Regions from separate parts of the Streptomyces sp. NPDC020958 genome, predicted to be linked through region 1. Evidence: predicted binding sites of a transcription regulator. Region 1 holds the regulator's gene; the other holds the start of a gene.

Region 1 (11,778 bases):
GACTGGCCGTTCCGAGGACCACCAGTTCACGTACGGACACGGTGACCTATCCGGGCGGCCACTGCAGGCCGCGGCCGCCGAGGACGTGGGCGTGGGTGTGCCAGACGGTCTGGCCGGCGCCGCTGCCGGTGTTGAAGACGACGCGGTAGCTGTCCAGCTTCTCGTCGTCGGCGACGGCCTGGGCCTCGCGCAGTATGTCGGCGGCGATCGTGGGTTCGCCTTCGGCGAGTTCGGCCGCGTTCTTGTAGTGGACCTTGGGGATCACCAGGACGTGGGTGGGAGCCTGGGGGTTGATGTCCCGGAAGGCGACGGTGGTGTCCGTCTCCCGGACGATCGTCGCGGGGACGTGGCCCGCGACGATCTTGCAGAAGAGGCAGTCGTCCTGGGGTTCCCCTGGCATGTTTTCTCCTCGCCCGGTGATCGGTTTCGGGTTTCCGGGGCATCGTATCGTCGTCAGGGCGCGGGTCCGGTGGGGGCTTGTCGCGCAGTTCCTCCCCCAGCCTTCGGCCGGGGGTACCCCCAGCGCCCCCCTTTACGCCGGCAGCACCGGCGGTGCTTTCGCGGGGCTGTTCTCCAATGCTTCCAGTGCGAGGCGGACGGCCTCGTCCAGTTGGGGGTCCCGGCCCGCGGCCCAGTCCTGGGGGGTCTGGACGACCTCCACGTCCGGGTCGACGCCGTGGTTCTCCACTCCCCAGCCGTAACCCTCCAGCCAGAACGCGTACTTCGGCTGGGTGACCAGGGTGCCGTCGACCAGGCGGTAGCGGCTGTCGATGCCGATGACGCCGCCCCAGGTGCGGGTGCCGACCACCGGGCCGATCCCCAGGGCCTTGATCGCCGCGTTGACGATGTCGCCGTCCGAGCCGGAGAACTCGTTGGCGACGACCACGACCGGGCCGCGCGGCGCGTCCCGCGGGTAGCTCTGCGGGCGCATGCCGCGCGGCAGGTCCCAGCCGACGATGCGGCGGGCCAGTTTCTCCACCACGAGCTGGGAGGTGTGCCCGCCGCGGTTCTCGCGGACGTCCACGACGATGCCCTCGCGGGCCATCTCCACGCTCAGGTCGCGGTGGATCTGGGCCCAGCCGGGCGCCTGCATGTCGGGGACGTGGAGGTAGCCGAGGCGGCCACCGGACGAGGCGTGGACGTGGGCGCGGCGGTCGGCGACCCAGGCGTGGTAGCGCAGCGGCTCCTCGTCGGAGACGGGTACGACCACGGGGTGACGCAGGTCGCCGCCGCCGGCCGGGGACACGGTCAGTTCGATCGCCTTGCCCGCGGTGCCGACGAGGAGCGGACCGGGGCCGGTCACCGGGTCGACGGGGCGGCCGGCGACGGCCACGATCGCGTCGCCGGGGCGCACCGCGGCGCCGGGTGCCGCCAGCGGGGAACGGGCGCCGGGGTCGGAGGTCTCGGTGGGCAGGATCCGGTCGATGCGCCAGGTGCCGTCCTCGTGCCGGGAGATGTCGGCGCCGAGCAGGCCCTGGCGGGCGCCGCCGCCGTAGCCGCCGCGCGGGGTGACGTAGGCGTGCGAGGTGCCGAGTTCGCCCTGCACCTCCCAGAGCAGGTCCACCAGGTCGTCGTGGGTGGCGCACCGGTCGACGAGCGGACGGTAGCGGTCGAGGACGCCGGTCCAGTCGACGCCGCCGAGGTCGGGCCGCCAGAACTGGTCGCGCATGATGCGGCCGGTCTCGTCGAACATCTGCCGCCACTCGGCGGCCGGGTCGACGCTCGCCCGGATCCGCGTCAGGTCGACGGTGACGTTGGTGTCGCTGTCGTCGTCGCCCGAGGCGCGGCGGTCGCTGGGTACGACCTTGAGCTTGCCGTCGGCCCGGAGCAGGACGCGTTTGCCGTCGCCGCTGACCTCGAAGCGGTCGGCGTCGGAGGCGAGGTACTCGATGCGCTGCTGGGCGAGGTCGTAGCGCTCCAGCTCGGTCCTGGGCGCCGGGTCCTCGGGGTGGGCGCGGGAGGCGCCGAGGACACCGCGCACCGGGTGGCGCAGCCACAGGACACCGTCCTTGGCGGCGCGCAGCCCGGAGTAGCGGCCGGCCTCCACCGGGAACGGCACGATCCGGTCGGCGAGGCCCTCCAGATCGATCCGGGTGGCGGGGGTGCCCTCGGCGTCCGGGGTCTCGTCCTTGTCGGGGGTCTCGAAGGGGCGGCCGTGGCGCTGCGGGCCGAACGGCGAGGGGGTGGTGGCCGCGAGGGTGATCAGGTGCGGGCGGTCGCCGACCACGAAGGCCAGGTCGAAGACGTGCTCGTCGTAGACCGGGTCGAAGGAGCGGGTGGAGAGGAAGGCGAGGTGTTTGCCGTCGCGGGTGAAGACGGGGTCGTAGTCCCGGAACCGCAGCGGGGTGGCCTCGGTGACGGTGAGGTCGGTGGTGTGGGCGATGCGGAGCTGGCAGAGCCCGCCCGCGCCGGGGTGGGACCAGGCGAGCCAGCCGGAGTCGGGGGAGAACGCCAGCCCGGACACGTCGCCGTCCTCGCTGCGGTCGACCTCGCGGACCTCGCCCGTCTCGCGTTCGACGAGGAGCAGCCGCCCGTCGTGCGCGGCGACCGCGACCCGGCCGCCGTCGGGGGCGACGGCCAGGTCCAGGACCCGGCCGAGCTGTCCGACGGCGAGCCGGCGCGGGGTGGAGCCGGGGGCCGGACCGGTGGCGGGCGCGAACTCCAGGGCGTCCTCGCCCTCGGCGTCCGTCACCCACACCACCCATTCCTCCGCGTCCACGCGGAAGGTGACGGGCAGCCGGGCCCGCACCCCGGGCCGGGCGGCGAGGGCGCGCGCCGGACCGGACCGGTGGGTCACCCAGTGCACGCCGCCGCGCACCAGGACGGCGCTGCCGCGCCCGGTGTGGTCGGGCGAGGCGGAACCGAACCAGCGGGCCGCGTCGAGCGGGTACGGCTGCCGGTCCACCCGCTGCCCGCCGAGCCGGACGTCCAGCGGGCGCGGCTCGGCGCCCTCCAGGTCGTCCAGGAGCCAGAGTTCACCGGCCGAGGCGTAGACGACCCGGGTGCCGTCGCTCGCCGCGTGCCGGGCGTAGAAGCCGTCGAGGAAAGTGTGCCGGCGCAGGTCGGAGCCGTCGGCCAGGGAGGAGTACAGCGCCCCGGTGCCCTCGTGGTCGGAGAGGAACGCGATCCGGTCGCCGACCCATTCGGGGCACTCCAGGTTCCCGTCGAGTTCGGCGTGCAGCCGGACGAACTCGCCGTCGCCCTCCCGGTCGATCCACAGCTTCCCGGCCGTACCGCCCCGGTACCGCTTCCACCAGGCCGCCTCGCGGCCCATCGGCGCGGACAGCAGCACGGTGGCGGGCCCGTGGGCCACGTGCCCGACCGGGCCGTACGGAAGGACGGTGGACGGTCCGCCGTCGAGCGGGACCGCGTGGGCCCAGCTGCGCCGGAGGCTGGACTGACCGTAGGTGGTGATCGCGAGGACCCGTCCGTCGCCGGTCCAGCCGCGCACCTGGGTACGGGAACTCCCCCAGTGCGTCAGGCGGGTCGAGGGGCCGCCGTCGACCGGAGCGACGTGGATCTCGGGGGCACCGTCGCGGGTGGACGTCCAGGCGACCGTGGTGCCGTCGGGCGAGATGCGCGGCAGGGCCACCGGCATGTTGTCGGCGCTGACCCGCCAGGCCCGGCCGCCGTCGAGGGGCGCGAGCCACACGTCGTCCTCGGCGGTGAAGGCGACCAGTTCGCCGTGGACGTGGGGAAATCGGAGGTAGGACCGCGGTCCCGTCGCTGCACCCTGAGTCACCCGCTCAGCCTATGCACCCGGGCCCGCCCGCCGGGGCCGATTTCGATCACTTGCCCTGCACGGGCCAGCACGTGGGGTCGCCCTGGCACCAGATCGTCCTCGTCACGGTCACGGTGGGGCCGGGCCGCTGCCCGTAGGTGGGGGGCCGGTACGTGCTGTACGCGGGGCCGGGGGTGGCGTCGCAGTTTCCGAGGCCGTTCACCCGGAACCACTCCTTGCCGCCGACCTTCGCGACGAGGTCGCCGCGCACACAGGCACCGCTGACCGCCTTGGTGACCCGGCCGGTGACGGTGATCGCCCGCCCGTCCTTGGTCCTGCCCTTGCAGTCGACGGAGACCACGGTGGCCTCGGTCGCCGAGGGCGTCCTCGCCGACGAGCCGGAGGCGCCGGACGTGCCCGCCGTGCCGTAGCTGCCGGTGCAGGTGAGCCAACTGACGTCGACGTGCTGCCGTTTCAGCTCGGCGGTGGCCGTCTGGTCGGTGGTGTACGCGACGGTCGCGGTGTTCAGGTCGCTCGGCCGGCAGCCCGCCAGGACGCCGGCGGCGACCACCGCGAGCCCCGCCACGGCCGCCGCCCTGCTGCCGCGCGGCCGGCGCCAAATCCGCCTCAATGCCCCCATGGAGGGCAGCCTGCCACCGTCCCGGCCCTGGCGGTAGGGGGCTTACGGCCACTCACCTGTTCGGGACCGTCACCCTTCAGGTGCGCAGCAGCAGCCACTCCTGGAGCTCCACCAGGTTCCCCTCCGGGTCCTTCAGGTGGGCGACCCGCATCCGCTGCGTCATCGGCGCCGGCCCGTGCACCAGGACCGCACCGCGTGAGGTGATCTGCTCGCAGTAGGCGTCGAGGTCGTCGACGCGCAGCACCACCAGCGAACGGTGCCCGGTCGCCGCGTCCCCCAGTTCGCCCAGTGTCTCGGCCATCATCGCCCGGTCCTGCAGGGCGATCCCCGCGGACCCGGCGTGCGGACTGAACTTCTCGTACGGCCCCTCGCTCGCCCCCGACTGCGGCTTCAGCCCGAGCACGTCGGAGTAGAAGCGGTAGCAGGCGGCGAAGTCGGTGACCAGGAGCCGGACTTGGGCGAGTTCCACGGCGCGTTCCCCCAGGAGGTGGTGCGGGTGCGGTGCGGCTGTCGTACGGGTCAGGACCACCGGCCGGTGCGGCCCAGCAACAGGGCCGCGGCCGCGGTGCCGGCGGTCGACGTACGCATCACCGTAGGCCCCAGGGTGTACGCCCGCGCACCCGCCTCCTCGAACAGCGCCAACTCGTCCCGGGCCACGCCCCCTTCAGGCCCGACGACCAGCACGATCTCGCCCACGGCGGGCAGTTCGGCGGTGGCGAGCGGCGCACTGTCGTGCTCGAAGTCGGAGTGGAGCACGGCGGCGAGGGCGGCGCCCGCGAGCAGCGCCGCGACCTGCTTGGTGGTCGCCGTGTCCGCGACCTCGGGGAAGCGCACCCGGCGGGACTGCTTGCCGGCTTCGCGGGCGGTCGCCCGCCACTTGGCGAGCGACCTGAGCCCCCGGTCGCCCTTCCACTGGGTGATGCACCGGGCGGCCTGCCAGGGCACGATCGCGTCCACGCCGACCTCGGTCATGGTCTCCACGGCGACCTCCCCGCGGTCGCCCTTGGGCAGCGCCTGCACCACGGTGATCCGGGGCGCGGGCGCGGGTTCCTCGGTCACCGCGCCCAGGCGCACCACGAGCCGGTCCTTGCCCTCGGCGGCGACCACCTCGCAGACGGCGTGGCGTCCGGCGCCGTCGGTGAGCACGACCTCCTCGCCGGCCTCCAGCCGCTTCACGGAGACCGCGTGCCGCCCCTCGGGGCCGTCCAGGACGTACTGGCCGCCGCCCTCCGCGGAGTCCGCGGGGAACCGCTCGACGACGAACACGGGCGCTGTCATCGCCCCTCCTCCTTGGTCGACAACGCTGTCGACGCGGCCGCGAGTTCCTCGGCGAGGGTCTCCACGAGCCGACCGGCCGGCAGCTCCCGGGCCAGCCGGTGGCCCTGCCCCGCCCACAGCGCCATGCCCTGCGCGTCCCCGGCCCGGGCGGCGGCCTTGCGCAGCGGGGCGGTGAGGTGGTGGACCTCCGGGTAGGCGGCGGGCGCGTACGGGCCGTGCTCACGCAGGAAACGGTTGACCAGGCCGCGGGCGGGCCGCCCGGAGAACGCCCGGGTCAGCTCGGTGCGCGTGAACAGCGGGTCGGTCAGCGCCCGCTTGTGCACGTCGGGGGCGCCGGACTCGGGGGTGGCCAGGAAGGCCGTGCCCAGCTGGGCGGCGCTCGCGCCCGCCGCGAGCACGGCCGCGATCTGGCTGCCGCGCATGATCCCGCCCGCGGCGACCACGGGCAGGCTCACGGTGTCCCGGATCTGGGCGACCAGCGCGAGCAGCCCGATCCCGGAGCCGTCGTTCTCGGGGACGTCCCGGTGGGTGCCCTGGTGACCACCGGCCTCGACACCCTGCGCGATCACCGCGTCCGCGCCGGCCCGCTCGACGGCGAGGGCCTCCTCGGCCGTGGTCGCGGTGACCAGGGTGAAGGTGCCGGCCCGGCGCAGTGAGTCCAGGGCCTCCCGGCTCGGCACGCCGAAGTGGAAGGAGGCCACGGCCACCGGGTTGTCGAGGAGGACGGCGAGTTTCGCGTCGTACCCGTCGTCCCGGCCGCTGTCCGGGTCACCGAGCTCGGTCCGGTACCAGGCGGCCTCACCGGCCAGCTGGTGCGCGTAGAGGTCCACGGCCCCGGACTCCGCGTACTCCGGCTGCGGCACGAAGAGGTTCACGCCGAAGGGGCGGCCGGTCAGTCCCCGCAGTTGCTTGATCTCCTGGTACATCCCGTCGGCGGTCTTGTACCCGGCGGCCAGGAACCCCAGTCCGCCCGCCTCGGACACGGCGGCGGCGAGCTGCGGACCCGAGGCCCCGCCCGCCATGGGGGCCTGCACGATCGGAAAGCGGCAGAGATCGGTCAGCGCGGAGGACATGACGGCATGTTGTCACGTCCTCCGGACAAGACCGAATCGGCCGCCGCTTTGGCACATGCCAGGAATGTGCCGCCACCCTGGCACATGCCAGGGGAATGCCGCGGCCCGTCAGCGCCCGTTGAACGCGTCCTTCAGCCGGCTGAACAGTCCCTGCTGCCCGGGCTGGAACTGCCCCGTCGGCCGTTCCTCCCCGCGCAGCTTCGCCAGCTCCCGCAGCAGCCTCTCCTGCTCCGGGTCGAGCTTGGTGGGAGTCGTCACCTCCACGTGGACGATCAGGTCGCCCCGGCCGCCGCCCCGCAGGTGCGTGACCCCGCGCCCGTGCAGCGGGATCGACTGCCCCGACTGGGTGCCCGGCCGGATGTCGACCTCCTCCATCCCGTCCAGCGTCTCCAGCGGCACCTTCGTACCGAGGGAAGCCGCCGTCATCGGGATGGTCACCGTGCAGTGCAGGTCGTCGCCGCGCCGCTGGAACGTGGAGTGCGGCAGCTCGTGGATCTCGACGTACAGGTCACCGGCGGGACCGCCGCCGGGGCCGACCTCGCCCTCACCGGCGAGCTGGATCCGCGTGCCGTTGTCGACACCCGCCGGGATCTTCACGGTCAGCGTCCGCCGCGACCGCACCCGTCCGTCACCGGCGCACTCGGGGCACGGCGTCGGCACGACCGTCCCGAAGCCCTGGCACTGCGGACACGGCCGCGAGGTCATGACCTGACCCAGGAACGACCGCGTCACCTGCGAGACCTCACCGCGGCCCCGGCACATGTCACACGTCTGGGCGGTGGTGCCCGGCGCCGCGCCCTCACCGTTGCAGGTGTTGCAGACGACCGCCGTGTCGACCTGGATGTCCTTGGTCGTGCCGAAGGCCGCCTCGTCGAGCTCGACCTCGATCCGGATCATCGCGTCCTGGCCGCGCCGCGTCCGCGACCTCGGCCCCCGCTGCGACGCCGTACCGAAGAAGGCGTCCATGATGTCCGAGAAGTTCCCGAACCCGCCGGCGCCGAAGCCGCCCGCGCCCCCGCCGCCGCTCTGCGACAGCGGGTCCCCGCCGAGGTCGTAGACCTGCTTCTTCTGCGGGTCGGAGAGCACCTCGTAGGCGGCGTTGATCTCCTTGAACCGCTCCTGGGTCTTCGGATCCGGGTTGACGTCCGGGTGCAGCTCGCGCGCGAGCCGACGGAAGGCCTTCTTGATCTCTTCCTGCGACGCGTCGCGGCGCACGCCGAGAACGGCGTAGTAGTCCGTGGCCACTTACGACTCCGCCAGGATCTGTCCGACGTACCGTGCCACCGCTCGTACCGCTCCCATCGTTCCCGGGTAATCCATGCGGGTCGGTCCGACCACGCCGAGCTTGGCGAGTGCCTCGCCGCCCGAACCGTAACCGACCGACACCACGGACGTGGAGTTGAGTCCCTCGTGGGCGTTCTCGTGACCGATGCGCACGGTCATGCCCGAATCCCCCGCCTCGCCCATGAGTTTGAGGAGCACGACATGCTCCTCCAGAGCCTCCAGGACGGGCCGGATCATGAGGGGAAAGTCATGCCCGAAGCGGGTGAGATTGGCGGTACCGCCGATCACCAGCCGCTCCTCGTTCTCCTCGACGAGCGTCTCCAGCAGGGTGGAGAGCACCGCCGAGACCGTACCGCGGTCCTCGGCCTCGAAGGCGTCCGGCAGGTCCTCCACCAGCCGGGGCACGTCCGAGAACCGGCGGCCCGCGACCCGGCTGTTCAGCCGCGCCCGCAGATCCGCCAGGGACGCCTCCCCGAACGGCGCCGGACAGTCGACCAACCGCTGCTCGACCCGCCCGGTGTCGGTGATCAGCACCAGCATCAGCCGCGCGGGGGCGAGCGCGAGCAGTTCCACGTGCCGCACCGTCGACCGCGTCAGCGAGGGGTACTGCACCACGGCCACCTGCCGCGTCAGCTGGGCCAGCAGCCGGACCGTGCGGGCCACGACGTCGTCGAGGTCGACGGCGCCGTCGAGGAAGCTCTGGATGGCCCGCCGCTCGGGCGCGGTCATCGGCTTGACACCGGCCAGCTTGTCGACGAACAGCCGGTAGCCCTTGTCGGTGGGGATCCGCCCCGCGCTGGTGTGCGGCTGGGCGATGTACCCCTCGTCCTCCAGGGCGGCCATGTCGTTGCGGACGGTCGCCGGCGAGACACCGAGGTTGTGCCGTTCGGTCAGCGCCTTCGAACCCACCGGCTCCTCGGTGCCGACGTAGTCCTGGACGATGGCGCGCAACACCTGGAGCCTGCGTTCACTCAGCATCTTCGCGCCACACCTCCAGAAAGTCGTCCCCGCGGCCTTTCGGGTCTTTCGTCTGGCACTCTGCGAGCCCGAGTGCCAGCGTCCCCGGCCCAGTGTACGGCCGTCGGGTACCGACTGGGCAAGGTCGGTACGGGGACGGTACGGACCCGCCGCGTTCTGCGGCTAGCGTCGCGGTATGACGGTGACTTGGGAAGAGCTGGGCTGGGAGCGCCTGGCCGACGGGGTCGGCCGGTGCCGGCTGCCCGGCTGGGACTGCACGGCGGGGCTGGTCCTCGGGGCGGGCACGGCCCTCATGGTGGACGCCGGGTCGAGCCTCGCGGAGGGCGCCCGGTTGCGCACCCAGGCGCAGGCGCTCGCCGACCACCGTGTGACCCATCTCGCGCTCACCCACGCCCACTTCGATCACGTCCTCGGGGCGGCGGCGTTCGCGGGCACGGACCTGTACGCGGCGGTGGGCGCGCAGACCGTCCTCGCCCACGACCGTGACGGGCTGCGCCTGGACGCGGTAGGCAACGGCCTGCCGGCCCCGGAGGCCGAGGAGGCGGCGGACGCCCTCCCCGTCCCCCGCCACCTGGTCTCCGGCGAGTGGACCCTCGACCTCGGCGGCGGCCGCCAGGTCCTGCTCGCCAACGTGGGTCCCGGCCACACCGCCCACGACCTCGTGGTCCTCGTCCCCGGCGACCCCGAGGTGGTGTTCTGCGGCGACCTGGTGGAGGAGTCCGGCGACCCGCAGGCCGGCCCCGACGCCGTACCGTCGCGGTGGCCCGCCGCCCTGGACCGGCTGCTGGCCCTCGGCGGTGACCGCGCCCGGTACGTCCCCGGTCACGGAGCGGTGGTCGACGCGGCGTTCGTACGGGCCCAGCGCGACGCCCTGGCGGCGCGTTTCGGCGTGTCGTAGGCACACCCCACCCGCTTCTCCTATCGTCATCCGAATGCGCCAGTACTCCGCCGACCTGACCCCGCCGTGGAAGAAGCCGAAGCCGGTGCCCGAGGTGGCCGCCGAACCCGGCCTGGTGGTGGAGGAACCCGGCACGGGCTTCTGCGGCGCGGTGATCCGCTGCGAGGCGGGCACGGTCACCCTGGAGGACCGCTTCGGCAAGCACCGCGTCTTCCCGCTGGAGCCGCGCGGCTTCCTCCTGGAGGGCCGGGTGGTCACCCTCGTACGGCCCGCCTCCGCGGGTCCGGCCCGCCCCACCCGTACCGCCTCCGGCTCGGTCGCGGTCCCCGGCGCACGCGCGCGTGTCGCCCGCGCGGGCCGCATCTACGTGGAAGGCCGCCACGACGCGGAACTCGTCGAGAAGGTGTGGGGCGACGACCTGCGCATCGAGGGCGTGGTCGTGGAGTACCTGGGAGGCGTCGACGACCTGCCGTCGATCGTGGCCGAGTTCGCACCGGGCCCGGACGCCCGGCTGGGCGTGCTCGTGGACCACCTGGTGCCGGGCACGAAGGAGTGGCACATCGCCCAGTCGGTGACCGGGGACCACGCCCTGGTGGTCGGCCACCCCTACATCGACATCTGGGAGGCGGTGAAACCGGCGTCCCTGGGGATCGACGCCTGGCCCCGCGTCCCGCACGGCCAGGACTGGAAGACAGGCGTGTGCCGGGCGCTGGGCTGGCCCTCGGACAACACGGGCGCGGTGTGGCAGGCGATCCTCGCGCGCGTGAACTCCTACAAGGACCTGGAGCCGGAACTGCTGGGATGTGTCGAGCGTCTCATCGACCACGTGACCGTGCCCTGACGTCCGCCGAGCCGTTGATCCACCGGAACCGGTGGACGGCTCTCCGCCCACGCGGAGGTGGTCCGCCGATCAGTTCGTCCGCACGGCCGAGCAGGTCGTGCTCCCCGCTGTCGCGGGGGTGACCCCTCAGTCCACCAGGTCCCGCACCACCGCATCCGCCAGCAGCCGCCCCCGCAACGTCAGCACGGCCCGCCCCTCCTCGAAGGGGCCGTCCGCCAGCAAGCCCTCCCCCAGCGCCCGCCGCGCGGCCTTCAGCCCCTCCTCCTTGAGCAGCCCCAGCGGCACCCCTTCCCGCAGCCGCAGCTCCAGCAGGATCCGCTCCACCCGCCGGTCCTCGTCCGACAGGACCTCGCGTCCGGCGCCCGGCGACCGACCCGACGCCAGCGCCGCCGCGTACGCCCCCGGGTGCTTGACGTTCCACCAGCGCACCCCGCCCACGTGCGAGTGCGCGCCCGGCCCGGCACCCCACCAGTCGGCGCCCCGCCAGTACAGCTCGTTGTGCAGGCAGCGGCCCGCCTCCGAGGTCGCCCAGTTGGACACCTCGTACCAGTCGAAACCCGCCCCGGACAGCACCGACTCGGCGATCAGGTACCGATCGGCGTGCACGTCGTCGTCGGTCATCGGCACCTCGCCCCGGCGGATCCGCCGCGCCAGCTGCGTGCCCTCCTCGACGATCAGCGCGTACGCCGACACATGGTCCGGGCCGGCCCCGATCGCCGCGTCCAGGGAGGCCCGCCAGTCGTCGTCGGACTCACCGGGCGTGCCGTAGATCAGATCCAGGTTGACGTGCTCGAACCCGGCCGCCCGGGCCTCGGCCACGCACGCCTCGGGGCGGCCGGGCGTGTGCGTACGGTCCAGCACCCGCAGGACGTGCTGCCGCGCGCTCTGCATGCCGAAGGAGATCCGGTTGAAGCCGCCCTCCCGCAGGGCCGCCAGATACGCCGGGTCGACGGACTCCGGGTTCGCCTCCGTGGTGACCTCCGCGTCCGCAGCGAGCCCGAACTCGTCCCGGATCGCGTCCAGCATCCGCACCAGATCACCGGCGGCCAGCAACGTCGGCGTACC
Region 2 (11,778 bases), on a different contig from region 1:
GACCGGGACGCCGAGGCGGTCGGAGAGGAGGGCGCGCAGCGGAACGTCGCGCCAGCCGAGGTTGGCCGCGTAGACCGCGGTCCCGGCGTGTTCGTCGACGATGCCCGGCACCGCCACGCCGGCCGCGGCCGCCGGCTCGCCGAGCTGCCGCTCGCCGTGGGCCCGCAGGTCGGCGGCGAAGTCGAGGATGGCGGCGACCACGGCGTCGGGGCCGCGGTCGCGGCCGGTCGCCCGGCGGGCCTGGTGGAGCAGCTCGCCGTCCGGGCCGACCAGCGCGGCCTTCATTCCGGTGCCGCCCACGTCCAGGGCGATGACATGTCTCACGAGGACAGTGTGGCCCGCCGACCCGCAAGAGGTCTAGTCCACTCGCGTGGTGTAGACCTTATGGGTCCACATGTTGAACGGCGAGACAGTTAGATCGAGGTAGTACAGGTGCGGCGGCGTAAGGCAGGAATGACCGCGGTGGTGTCCGCTCTGGGCATGACGGCGGTCCTCGGTGGCTGTGGGACGACCGGATCCTCGGACGTCACCCTCAGACTCGTCGCCGCGGACTACGGGGACTCCGCCGCCAACAGCTCCCAGAAGTACTGGGACAAGCTGGCCGCGGCGTACGAGGCCACGCACTCCGGCGTGAAGATCGACGTCACCGTCTACTCGTGGAACGACGTCGACCGCAAGGTCAAGGAGATGGTCGCCGCCGACAAGGCCCCCGACCTGGCCCAGATCGGCGCGTACGCCGACTACGCGGCGGCCGGCAAGCTGTACGAGGCCGGTGACCTGCTCTCCATCCCGGTGCAGGCCGACTTCCCGTCCCAGCTCGCCGAGGCGGGCCAGTGGAACCACGCGCAGTACGGCATCCCCTTCGCCGCGTCCACGCGCGTCCTCTTCTACAACAAGACCCTCTTCTCCGAAGCCGGCCTCACCCCGCCCACCACCTGGACCGAACTGGCGGCCGACGCCGAGGCGCTCAAGGCACGCGGCGTGAAGTACCCGTACGCGCTGCCGCTCGGCCCCGAGGAGGCGCAGGCGGAGACGATGCAGTGGCTGCTCAGCGGGGGCAGCGGCTACACCGACGACACCGGCACGTACACGATCGACTCCTCGCAGAACATCGACACCCTCACCTGGCTCAAGGACGAGCTGGTCGGCAAGGGGCTGACCGGCCCGACCGCCCCCGGCAGGCTGAACCGCGCGACCGCGTTCGCCGCGTTCGCCGACGGCCAGGTCGGCATGCTCAACGGCCACCCCACCCTGATCAAGCAGGCCGAGAAGAAGGGCGTGAAGTTCGGCACGGTCGCCATGCCGGCCCGCGCCGGCCAGTCCACCCCCACCGCCTCCATGGGCGTCACCGACTGGATGGCGGCGTTCAAGCAGAACGGCCACGCCAAGCAGGTCGGCGACTTCCTGAACTACGTCTACAGCGAGAAGAACGTCCTCGACTTCTCCCGCGAGTACGGTCTGCTGCCCGTCACCACGTCCGCGTCCCAGACGATGACCGACTCCGGCCAGGCCCAGGACAAGCAGCTGCGCCCCTTCCTGGAGCAGCTGCCGACCTCCGAGCTGTACCCGGCGGGCAAGACGTCCTGGGCGGCCGTCAGCGCCGACATCAAGAAGCAGATCGGTACGGCGGTCAGCCCGTCCGGCAACCCGACCAGCGTGCTCACGCAGATCCAGGCCGAGGCGTCCCTCGCGGACAGCCGTACGGCGGCCGCGACCGGCTGAGCGCGTACGGTTCTCGGCATGGACCGGCAAGAACTGGGCGCACGCGAGCTGACGATCCTCGCCCTGGAACGCCGGGGCTTCCCGAGCCCCGGCGCGAAGGAACGGGCGATACGGGAGGAGCTGGACATGGCGCCGGTGCGCTACTACCAGCTCCTCAACGCCCTGCTCGACGACGAGCGGGCACTGGCCCACGACCCGGTGACGGTGAACCGGCTGCGCAGAGTGCGCGAGACGCGGCGCGGGGAGCGCTGACGGCCGTGGGGGATCTTCGGGACGCTTGAAACGAGGGCGCTCGGATACTGTCAGCCGTATGGGCAACCACAGCACGGACCCCCACGTCACGGAACCCCTCCCGACGCCACGCACCCCCGCCGGTCGCGAAGGACTCGAAGCGCTGCTCGCGCGGCCCCGCACCGCCCTCGTCGGCCTCGACTTCGACGGGACGCTGGCGCCGATCGTCGCCGACCCCGAGCAGGCGCGGGCCCACCCGGACGCCGCGGCGGCCCTGTCGGCCCTCGCGCCGAAGGTGGCCGCCGTCGCCGTCATCACCGGCCGCCCGGCCGAGGTCGCCGTCCGCCACGGCGGCCTCGCCGAGATCCCCGGCCTGAAACACCTGGTCGTCCTCGGCCACTACGGCGCCGAACGCTGGGACGCGGCCACCGGCGAACTCACCGCCCCGCCCCCGCACCCCGGCATCGCGGCCGTCCGCGCCGAACTCCCCGCCCTCCTCGACCGCGTGGGCGCCGCGCACGGCACCTGGATCGAGGACAAGGGGTTCGCGGTGGCCGTCCACACCCGCCGGGCCGACGACCCCCAGGCCACCTTCGAAGCCCTCCGCGTCCCCCTCACCGACCTGGCCACCCGGCACGCCCTGATCGTCGAACCGGGCCGCCTGGTCCTGGAGCTCCGCCCGCCGGGCATGGACAAGGGGGTGGCGCTCCGCGAGTTCGCGAGGGAGATCGGCGCGGGCGCGGTCCTCTACGCGGGCGACGACCTGGGCGACATCCCGGCCTTCGCCGCGGTGGAGGAACTCCGCAAGGAGAACGTCCCGGGCCTCCTGGTGTGCAGCGGCAACGAGGAGGTGACCGACCTCGCCGACCGAGCAGACCTGGTGGTGAACGGCCCGGAGGGCGTCGTACGGCTCCTACAGACCCTGGCTGCCATGAGCGCCCTTTAGGGGCGCGGGGAACTGCGCGACCAGCCCCCACCCACCCGCACCCGACGAACTACCCTCCCAACGCCCCCAACTGCTCAAGAAACCAAGCCGCAGGAGGCAACGCGGTCGCCGCGGCGGCCAGCCGCTTGCACCGCTCCGCCCGCTCCTCCACCCTCATCGTCAACGCCTCCTGCAACGCGGCCGCGGTCCCCCCGATGTCGTAGGGATTCACCACCACCGCGTCCTCGCCCAGCTCCTCGTACGCCCCCGCCTCCCGCGAGAGCACCAGCGCGCACCCCTCGTCCGACACCAACGGGATCTCCTTCGCGACCAGGTTCATGCCGTCCCGGATGGGGTTCACCAGGGCCACGTCGGCCAGCCGGTACGCCGCCAGCGAGCGCGCGAAGTCGTCCTTGACGTGCAGCACCACCGGGGTCCAGTCCGCCGTCCCGTACGCCGAGTTGATCTCGTCCGCGACCCGCTGCACCTCTGCCGTGTAGTCCCGGTAGACGGCGAGGTCCTGCCGCGAGGGGTAGGCGAACGCGACGTGCACCACCCGCTCCCGCCACTCGGGACGGTCGTCGAGCAGCTGCCGGTAGGCGAGCAGCCCGCGCACGATGTTCTTCGACAGCTCGGTCCGGTCGACCCGGACGATGGTCTTGCGGCCCTCCCCGATCTCCTCCCGGAGGGCCGCCATCCGCTCGTCCACGTCCCGCTCGTGCGCCCGCTTGCGCAGGAAGTCGGCGTCGGCGCCCAGGCCGTGCACCCCGATCCGGGTGTCCGACGAGGAGGGGATCCCCGGGCCCAGCACCGTGTGACAGCAGGCCACGAACGCGTCCGCCCAGCGGCGGGTCAGGAACGCCGCGTGGTCGGCGCCGAGGATCCCGCTCAGCAGCTCCGCCGCGATGTCGTCGGGGAGCAGCCGGAAGTAGTCCGGCGGTGCCCACGGGGTGTGCGAGAAGTGACCGATCCGCAGGTCGGGCCGCAGCTGCCGCAGCATCCGGGGCGCGAGCGCCAGGTGGTAGTCCTGGATCACCACCACCGCGCCGTCGCCCGCCTCCTCGGCCAGCGCCTCGGCGAACGCGCGGTTGTAGGCCCGGTACGACTCCCACTGGCGCCGGAACTCCGCGTCGAAGACCGGTTCCAGCGGGGTCTGGTAGAGCATGTGGTGGACGAACCACAGCACCGAGTTCGCGATGCCGTTGTACGCGTCCGAGAACACGCCCGGTTCGATGTCGAGCATCCGGACCCGCTGGCCCCCGGTGTCCGCCTCCGGCAGCAGGCCGCCCCCGGCCCGCCGGACCGCCTCGCGGTCACCGTCGCTCAGCGCGGCGCACACCCACACCGCGTTCGCGTCCGGCCCGATGGCCGAGAGCCCCGAGACCAGCCCGCCGCCGCCGCGTTTGGCACGCAGGGCGCGGTCCGCGTCGTCAGGGTGCACCTCGTACGAAACCGGGCCGCGGTTGGACGCGACCAGCACCTCTGCACTGCCGGTGGAAGCCATGGGGGAAGCCATACGCCTCAACCTAGCCCGGCTTGTAAACGCTCAAACGTACGGCCACGCCCGACGGGCGAACGTGTACCAGGTCAGGCCACCCGGCGGTCGGCGTACTCCGCGATCTCCACCATCGGCGGGCGTTCCTCCGTGTCCACGGAGTAGGTGCGGGGTTCGAAGCCGTCCTCGCCGCGTTCGAACTGGGTCAGGGACGGGCGGATCAGATGGCCGCGGGCCAGCCGCAGCTGGGCCGTGCGGTAGATCGCGGCGGACATCCGGCCGAGGGCCTGGCCGTCCTGGTGGCGGTGCTTGCGCACCCCGACGTCCACCTGGGCGAGCGCGTCCAGGCCGACCAGGTGCAGGGCGTCCACCAGCATGCCCAGCTCCACGCCGTAGCCGACCGGGAAGGGGAGCTGCTCCAGCAGGGTGCGGCGGGCCGCGTACTCGCCGCCGAGCGGCTGCACGAACCCGGCCAGCTGCGGCCAGTGCATGTTCAGCAGGGGGCGGGCCATCAGCTCGGTGACCCGGCCGCCCTGGCCCGCCGCGCCGGCGAGCGGGCGGTCGTACATCGCCTTGACCAGGTGCACGTCCGGGTCGGTCAGCAGCGGGCCGACGATGCCGGTGACGAAGTCGGAGGAGAAGTCCTTCAGGTCGGCGTCGACGAAGCAGATGACGTCCCCGCCGGTGACGAGCAGGGAGCGCCACAGGACCTCGCCCTTGCCGGGGACGGCGGGGATGCGGGGGAGGATCGTGTCACGGTGGACGACCCGGGCGCCCGCCGCCGCGGCCACCGCCGCCGTGCGGTCGGTGGAGCCCGAGTCGACGACCACGATCTCGTCGACGAGCGGCACCTGCCGCATCAGGTCGTGACGGATGACCGCGACGATGTCGCCGACCGTCTCCTCCTCGTTGAGCGCGGGCAGCACGACGGAGACGGACTGACCGGTGCGCTGCTTGGCGGCGAGTATCCGGTGCAGCGGACGGTCGGTCACGGACCAGGAGCGGGTGGCCAGCCAGCGCTCGGCTTCTTCCAGCACAGTCAGCGGCTCCTCACTGTCACGGTCACACTGCGGGGTGTGATCCATCTCGCGGTACGGACGACTATCTCAACTGTCCTGGCCTTCGGTTACAGTCTTGAACAACGCGCGTGACCATCGCATGTCCTGGGGTCACCGTGCGTTGACAACCGAATACAGCTCATCCAGAGGGGCAGAGGGAAACGGCCCGATGAAGCCCCGGCAACCCTCCAGCCGGTCTCGTGTTCACAGCGAGGCTCCCGGCTAGGGAAGGTGCCAAATCCGTCTCACGGCGAGATGCGCCGTGAGGAAGATGAGGAGAAAGGGCCTCGCCTCACATGGCTGCGCAGACTGTTGCAACCGCTTCCCCGAAGACCGTGGACCTCGGCCCCGCCGCCGCGCTGTCCTGCCGCGAGTGCGGCCACCGCGTGCCGCTCGGCCCGGTGTTCGCCTGCGAGGAGTGTTTCGGCCCGCTGGAGATCGCGTACGACTTCTCGGGCTACGACACCGAGGAGCTCCGCAAGCGGATCGAGGCGGGACCCGCGAACATCTGGCGCTACGCGCCGCTGCTGCCCGTCCCCGCGGACGTGGCGACCAAGCCGAACATCAACCCGGGCTGGACCAAGCTCGTCCAGGCCGACAACCTGGCCAAGGAGCTCGGCGTCACCGGCGGGCTGTACGTGAAGGACGACTCGGGCAACCCGACGCACTCCTTCAAGGACCGCGTCGTCGCCCAGGCCGTCGAGGCCGCCCGTGCCTTCGGCTACACCACGCTCTCCTGCTCCTCCACCGGCAACCTGGCCGGTGCCGTCGGCGCCGCCGCGGCCCGGGCCGGCTTCCGCTCCTGCGTGTTCATCCCGCACGACCTGGAGCAGGGCAAGGTCGTCATGGCCGCGATCTACGGCGGCGAGCTCGTCGGCATCGAGGGCAACTACGACGACGTGAACCGTTTCTGCTCCGAGCTGATCGGCGACCCGGCCGGCGAGGGCTGGGGCTTCGTCAACGTCAACCTGCGGCCGTACTACGCCGAGGGCTCCAAGACGCTCGCGTACGAGATCTGCGAGCAGCTCGGCTGGCGGCTCCCGGACCAGCTGGTCGTCCCGATCGCCTCCGGCTCCCAGCTCACGAAGATCGACAAGGGGCTGCAGGAGCTGATCAAGCTCGGGCTCGTCGAGGACAAGCCGTACAAGATCTTCGGTGCGCAGGCGGAGGGCTGCTCGCCGGTGTCGACCGCCTACAAGGCGGGTCACGACGTGGTCCGGCCGCAGAAGCCGAACACCATCGCCAAGTCCCTCGCCATCGGCAACCCGGCCGACGGCCCGTACGTCCTCGACATCGCGCGGCGCACCGGCGGCGCGGTGGAGGACGTCGACGACGAGCAGGTCGTCGACGCCATCAAGCTGCTCGCGCGGACCGAGGGCATCTTCGCGGAGACCGCGGGCGGGGTGACGGTCGGCGTCACCAGGAAGCTCATCGAGAACGGGCTCATCGATCCGGCGAAGTCGATCGTCGTCCTCAACACGGGTGACGGACTGAAGACACTGGACGCGGTCGCGGGTACGGGACTCACCGCGACCATCCGCCCGAATCTCGAGTCTTTCCACGAGGCCGGGCTCGCCTGAGCCGACCGCACAGAACCAGGGCGTTGCCCGGACCGGAGGTCTAGACAGTGAGCGTCACCGTTCGCATCCCCACCATCCTGCGTACCTACACCGGCGGCCGGGCCGAGGTCGCCGCGGAAGGCGCCAACCTCGGCGAGGTCATCGCCGACCTGGAGAAGAACCACACCGGGATCGCCGCCCGCGTTCTCGACGACCAGGGCAAGCTGCGCCGGTTCGTCAATGTGTACGTCAATGACGACGACGTGCGATTCGAGCAGGGCCTGGAGACGGTCACGCCGGACGGCGCCGGCGTCTCCATCATCCCGGCCGTCGCCGGTGGCTGAGCCGCCGACCCGCCTGACGTGATGGCCGAATGACCGAACATTACCTTCGGTAACAGGAATCACGGGTTGTGAATGGGATTGCCCCCTCCGCGAGAGAAGCGGAGGGGGCAATTCTGTGTGGTTGAGCGCGGTACAGTTGGGGAACACGGTCCCGATCACCGGGGCGCGGGCCCTGTTATTGGATACCGCTGGCCTGCCAAGAAGTAGCCAAAGTGTGCCGGTCATATGCGGCTTTCGTGGCTTTTATGGGGCCCGACTTGCCCTGAATTCAACCGAATTCTCGCTACATTCCGGACCCTTCCCGCCCAGAATTCTCGTCCGATTGACCTGTTGCAGACGGCAGTTGGACAGATACATTCAGCCGCGGTCGACGCGTTCCGGCGCACGCCCCCAACCAATGGGGGGTGAGGTCTGACCCGGATCCGCGAAGTGTGGATCTGTGCAAGGGCCAGTAATAGGGGAGTTAGGCATGGCTCAGGGCACCGTCAAATGGTTCAACGCGGAGAAGGGGTACGGCTTCATCGCGGTCGACGGTGGTGCGGACGTGTTCGTCCACTACAGCGCGATTCAGATGGACGGCTACCGCACCCTGGAAGAGGGCCAGCGGGTCGAGTTCGAGATCTCGCAGGGTCAGAAGGGCCCGCAGGCCGACATGGTTCGCGTCACCGCCTGAAACGGCACACACGAGGAAGGGCCCGCTCCCGTCAGGGGGCGGGCCCTTCGCCGTGTCCCGGAGGGCGCCGGTCCGGGCCCCGGAGGGCGCCGCCCGGGTGTTCGCGGGCGGCTGAGCGCGCCGCCCGATACCCGGGAGGCGCTTGCACTCGCCTAGGCCGAGTGCTAATCATTGCGTTAGCACTCTGAAGGTGAGAGTGACAAAGAAGGACCGGGTCGGTGAGGCCCGCAGGCCGGGTGGGGCAAGGAACCCACGGGTCGGCGAGCCGTCCGTCGCGGGCGCGGGCGCGGTCCTCGAAGACTCACCCCCAGTCCTGGAGGGACCACTTCACATGGCCAAGATCATCGCGTTCGACGAGGAGGCGCGGCGCGGCCTCGAGCGCGGCATGAACCAGCTCGCGGACGCCGTCAAGGTGACGCTCGGCCCCAAGGGCCGCAACGTCGTCCTCGAGAAGAAGTGGGGCGCCCCCACGATCACCAACGATGGTGTCTCCATCGCCAAGGAGATCGAGCTCGAGGACCCGTACGAGAAGATTGGCGCCGAGCTGGTCAAGGAAGTCGCCAAGAAGACGGACGACGTCGCCGGTGACGGTACGACCACCGCGACCGTTCTCGCCCAGGCCCTGGTCAAGGAGGGTCTGCGCAACGTAGCCGCCGGCGCCAACCCGATGGCCCTCAAGCGCGGTATCGAGAAGGCCGTCGAGGCCGTCTCCGGTGCCCTCCTCGAGCAGGCCAAGGATGTCGAGACGAAGGAGCAGATCGCCTCCACGGCCTCCATCTCCGCCGCCGACACCCAGATCGGCGAGCTCATCGCCGAGGCGATGGACAAGGTCGGCAAGGAAGGCGTCATCACCGTCGAGGAGTCCCAGACCTTCGGTCTGGAGCTGGAGCTCACCGAGGGTATGCGCTTCGACAAGGGCTACATCTCGGCGTACTTCGCCACCGACATGGAGCGGATGGAGGCGTCCCTCGACGACCCGTACATCCTGATCGCCAACTCCAAGATCGGCTCCGTCAAGGACCTGCTCCCGCTCCTGGAGAAGGTCATGCAGTCGGGCAAGCCGCTGCTGATCATCGCCGAGGACGTCGAGGGCGAGGCCCTGTCGACCCTGGTCGTCAACAAGATCCGCGGCACCTTCAAGTCCGTCGCCGTCAAGGCCCCGGGCTTCGGCGACCGCCGCAAGGCGATGCTGAACGACATCGCCATCCTCACCGGCGGCGAGGTCATCTCCGAGGAGGTCGGTCTCAAGCTCGAGAACACGACCCTCGACCTGCTGGGCCGCGCCCGCAAGGTCGTCATCACCAAGGACGAGACCACCATCGTCGACGGCGCCGGCTCCACCGAGCAGGTGCAGGGCCGGGTCAACCAGATCCGCGCCGAGATCGAGCAGTCCGACTCGGACTACGACCGCGAGAAGCTCCAGGAGCGCCTGGCCAAGCTCGCCGGTGGCGTCGCCGTCATCAAGGCCGGTGCCGCGACCGAGGTCGAGCTCAAGGAGCGCAAGCACCGCATCGAGGACGCCGTGCGCAACGCGAAGGCGGCCGTCGAGGAGGGCATCGTCGCCGGTGGTGGCGTGGCCCTGCTGCAGGCCTCCCAGGTCTTCGAGAAGCTGGAGCTGGAGGGTGACGAGGCGACCGGCGCGCAGGCCGTGAAGCTCGCCCTGGAGGCCCCGCTCAAGCAGATCGCCGTCAACGCCGGCCTCGAGGGTGGCGTCGTGGTGGAGAAGGTCCGCAACCTCACCCCGGGTCACGGCCTGAACGCCGCGACCGGTGAGTACGTCGACCTGGTCGCCGAGGGCATCATCGACCCGGCGAAGGTGACGCGTTCCGCCCTGCAGAACGCCGCCTCCATCGCCGCGCTGTTCCTCACCACCGAGGCCGTCATCGCCGACAAGCCGGAGAAGGCCGCCGCGGCCGCCCCGGGCGGCATGCCGGGCGGTGACATGGACTTCTGAGCCTGACGGCTCGGCAGCTCCCGCACAGCGCCGAGGGCGGTACCCCCTGTTCGCCAGGGGGTACCGCCCTTCGCCGTACCCGGGCCCGGCCCAGGCCCCCGACGGGCGGGGAGCGGGCCCCGTTCGGCGGGGCGTTCGGCGGGCGGGGGCTGGTGCGTCCGGCCGCGGGGCGGGGGTGCCGTGCTCGGGCGGTCGCTGCCGCGGCGGACGGCGCGGCGGGGTGCCTCCTGGCCGGAGGCTGGGGGAGGCCGGTGACCGACGAGTGTGCCGCGGGCGGTCCCGGCAGTCCTCAACGGGCGAGGAACGGGCCCAGTGCCGCGGTGAGTTCGGTGGGTGCGTCCAGTGCGATCAGGTGCGCGGCGGTGGGGAACTCGACCAGGGTGGCGCCGGGGATCCCGGCGGCGTAGCGGCGCGCGATGTCCTGGAAGTCGGTGACGTCGAGCCTGCCGATCCCCACCAGGGTGGGCACGCGGATGCCGGCGAGGTCGCCGGCCGTGGGCCCCTGGGAGTACTCGCCCACCACGTCCTGGTTCACCAGCGACGTGCGCAGCGGTTCGCGGAGCCGGTCGGCCAGTCCGTCGGCGACGTCGTCCCAGCCACGGGCCGGCCCGCGCAGCCACATGTCCAGGTTCACCCGGACGGCGGTGTCCAGGTCGCCCGCGGCCAGCGCCGCCGTCTCGGCCTCGTCGTACGTGATCATCTGCGCGGACCAGTCGTACCCCGGCCACGGCGGGGCGAGCAGCGCCAGCGAGTGCACCCGGTCCGGGTGGGTGAGCGTGAAGTCCACGGCCACCCGGCCGCCCCAGGAGGCGCCCACCAGCCGGACCCGGTCGAGGCCGAGGTGGTCCAGGAGGCGGCGTAGGTCGTCGCTCTCGCCGAACGGTCCGCTCGGCGGCGCGGACGCGCCGAAGCCGCGCAGGTCGTACCGGACGACCGTGTGCCGTTCGGCGAGGGCGGGTGCGACCGCGTCCCACATGCGGTGATCCGCCACGCCGGCGTGCACGAGTACGACGGGCGGTCCGTCACCGGTGACGGAGTAGGAGAGGTGACCGAGCTCGTCGGCGAGTGTCTGCATCCGCAGATGCTCGCAGCGCCCCGGTGCGGGCCGCCACCCGATAAGGGACGCGAGGCACCCCCGCCGGGGCCGTGGCGGGGGTCACACGGCTTCGGTGCCGGGAGCGGGAATGCGCGCGGGCGGACGGATCGTTGTGCACGACGCGCACTCGATGCGCGTGCACATACCACCCGGTCGACGAGCCGGACCGTACGACCTCGGGTGCCCGGCCTCGGGTACCCGCCCCACTCACGAGGAGCCCCCCACGTGACCGTCACCACGCCCCCCGCCTCCCGCGCGGCGGAGATCCTCTCCCGCCCCATCGTCCTGAACGGGCTCACGGTCCCCAACCGGATCGTGATGGCGCCCATGACCCGCCAGTTCAGCCCCGGCGGCATCCCCGGCGAGGACGTGGTCTCGTACTACGCCCGCCGGGCCGCCGCCGGTGTCGGTCTGATCGTCACCGAGGGGACGTACGTCGGCCACGACTCGGCCGGCGACAGCAGCCGTGTCCCGCGGTTCCACGGCGAGGAGCAGCTGGCGGGCTGGGCGAAGGTCGCCGAGGGCGTGCACGCGGCCGGCGGCACGATCGTCCCGCAGCTGTGGCACATCGGCATGGTCCGCAAGCAGGGCCGGCCGCCGTTCGCGGACGCCCCCGCCGTCGGCCCCTCGGGCATCCGCCTGGACGGCACCGAGGGCGAGGGCAAGGAGATGACCCGGCAGGACCTGGACGACGTGATCGCCGCGTTCGCCGAGGCCGCGG

What was found. The regulator HrcA, encoded in region 1, represses chaperone genes, less so after heat shock. The targets are predictions, from matches to a motif close to TTNGCACTCNGNNNNNCNGAGTGCNAA.
Region 2: groL (chaperonin GroEL) is a predicted target of HrcA. The motif match lies at 8,149-8,175, and genes of this name have one in related genera.

What each region holds. Positions count from the first base shown of each region.
Region 1 is NZ_JBVHFU010000009.1:161,316-173,093, reverse strand. Features, by position in the region: gene ACZ3KP_RS25355 (ribonuclease Z) at 1-40, opposite strand, end outside; gene ACZ3KP_RS25350 (histidine triad nucleotide-binding protein) at 47-400, opposite strand; gene ACZ3KP_RS25345 (S41 family peptidase) at 533-3,742, opposite strand; gene ACZ3KP_RS25340 (hypothetical protein) at 3,789-4,361, opposite strand; gene ACZ3KP_RS25335 (VOC family protein) at 4,438-4,830, opposite strand; gene ACZ3KP_RS25330 (16S rRNA (uracil(1498)-N(3))-methyltransferase) at 4,881-5,639, opposite strand; gene ACZ3KP_RS25325 (nitronate monooxygenase) at 5,636-6,712, opposite strand; gene dnaJ (molecular chaperone DnaJ) at 6,821-7,957, opposite strand; gene hrcA (heat-inducible transcriptional repressor HrcA) at 7,958-8,974, opposite strand; gene ACZ3KP_RS25310 (MBL fold metallo-hydrolase) at 9,150-9,872, shown strand; gene ACZ3KP_RS25305 (DUF3097 domain-containing protein) at 9,907-10,713, shown strand; gene hemW (radical SAM family heme chaperone HemW) at 10,840-11,778, opposite strand, start outside.
Region 2 is NZ_JBVHFU010000004.1:477,020-488,797, reverse strand. Features, by position in the region: gene ACZ3KP_RS16095 (ROK family protein) at 1-324, opposite strand, end outside; gene ACZ3KP_RS16090 (ABC transporter substrate-binding protein) at 454-1,722, shown strand; gene ACZ3KP_RS16085 (DUF3263 domain-containing protein) at 1,741-1,974, shown strand; gene otsB (trehalose-phosphatase) at 2,033-2,899, shown strand; gene ACZ3KP_RS16075 (alpha,alpha-trehalose-phosphate synthase (UDP-forming)) at 2,949-4,382, opposite strand; gene ACZ3KP_RS16070 (glucosyl-3-phosphoglycerate synthase) at 4,466-5,410, opposite strand; SAM riboswitch class I at 5,568-5,709, shown strand; gene thrC (threonine synthase) at 5,728-7,011, shown strand; gene ACZ3KP_RS16060 (MoaD/ThiS family protein) at 7,059-7,334, shown strand; gene ACZ3KP_RS16055 (cold-shock protein) at 7,804-8,007, shown strand; gene groL (chaperonin GroEL) at 8,339-9,961, shown strand; gene ACZ3KP_RS16045 (alpha/beta fold hydrolase) at 10,251-11,036, opposite strand; gene ACZ3KP_RS16040 (NADH:flavin oxidoreductase) at 11,283-11,778, shown strand, end outside.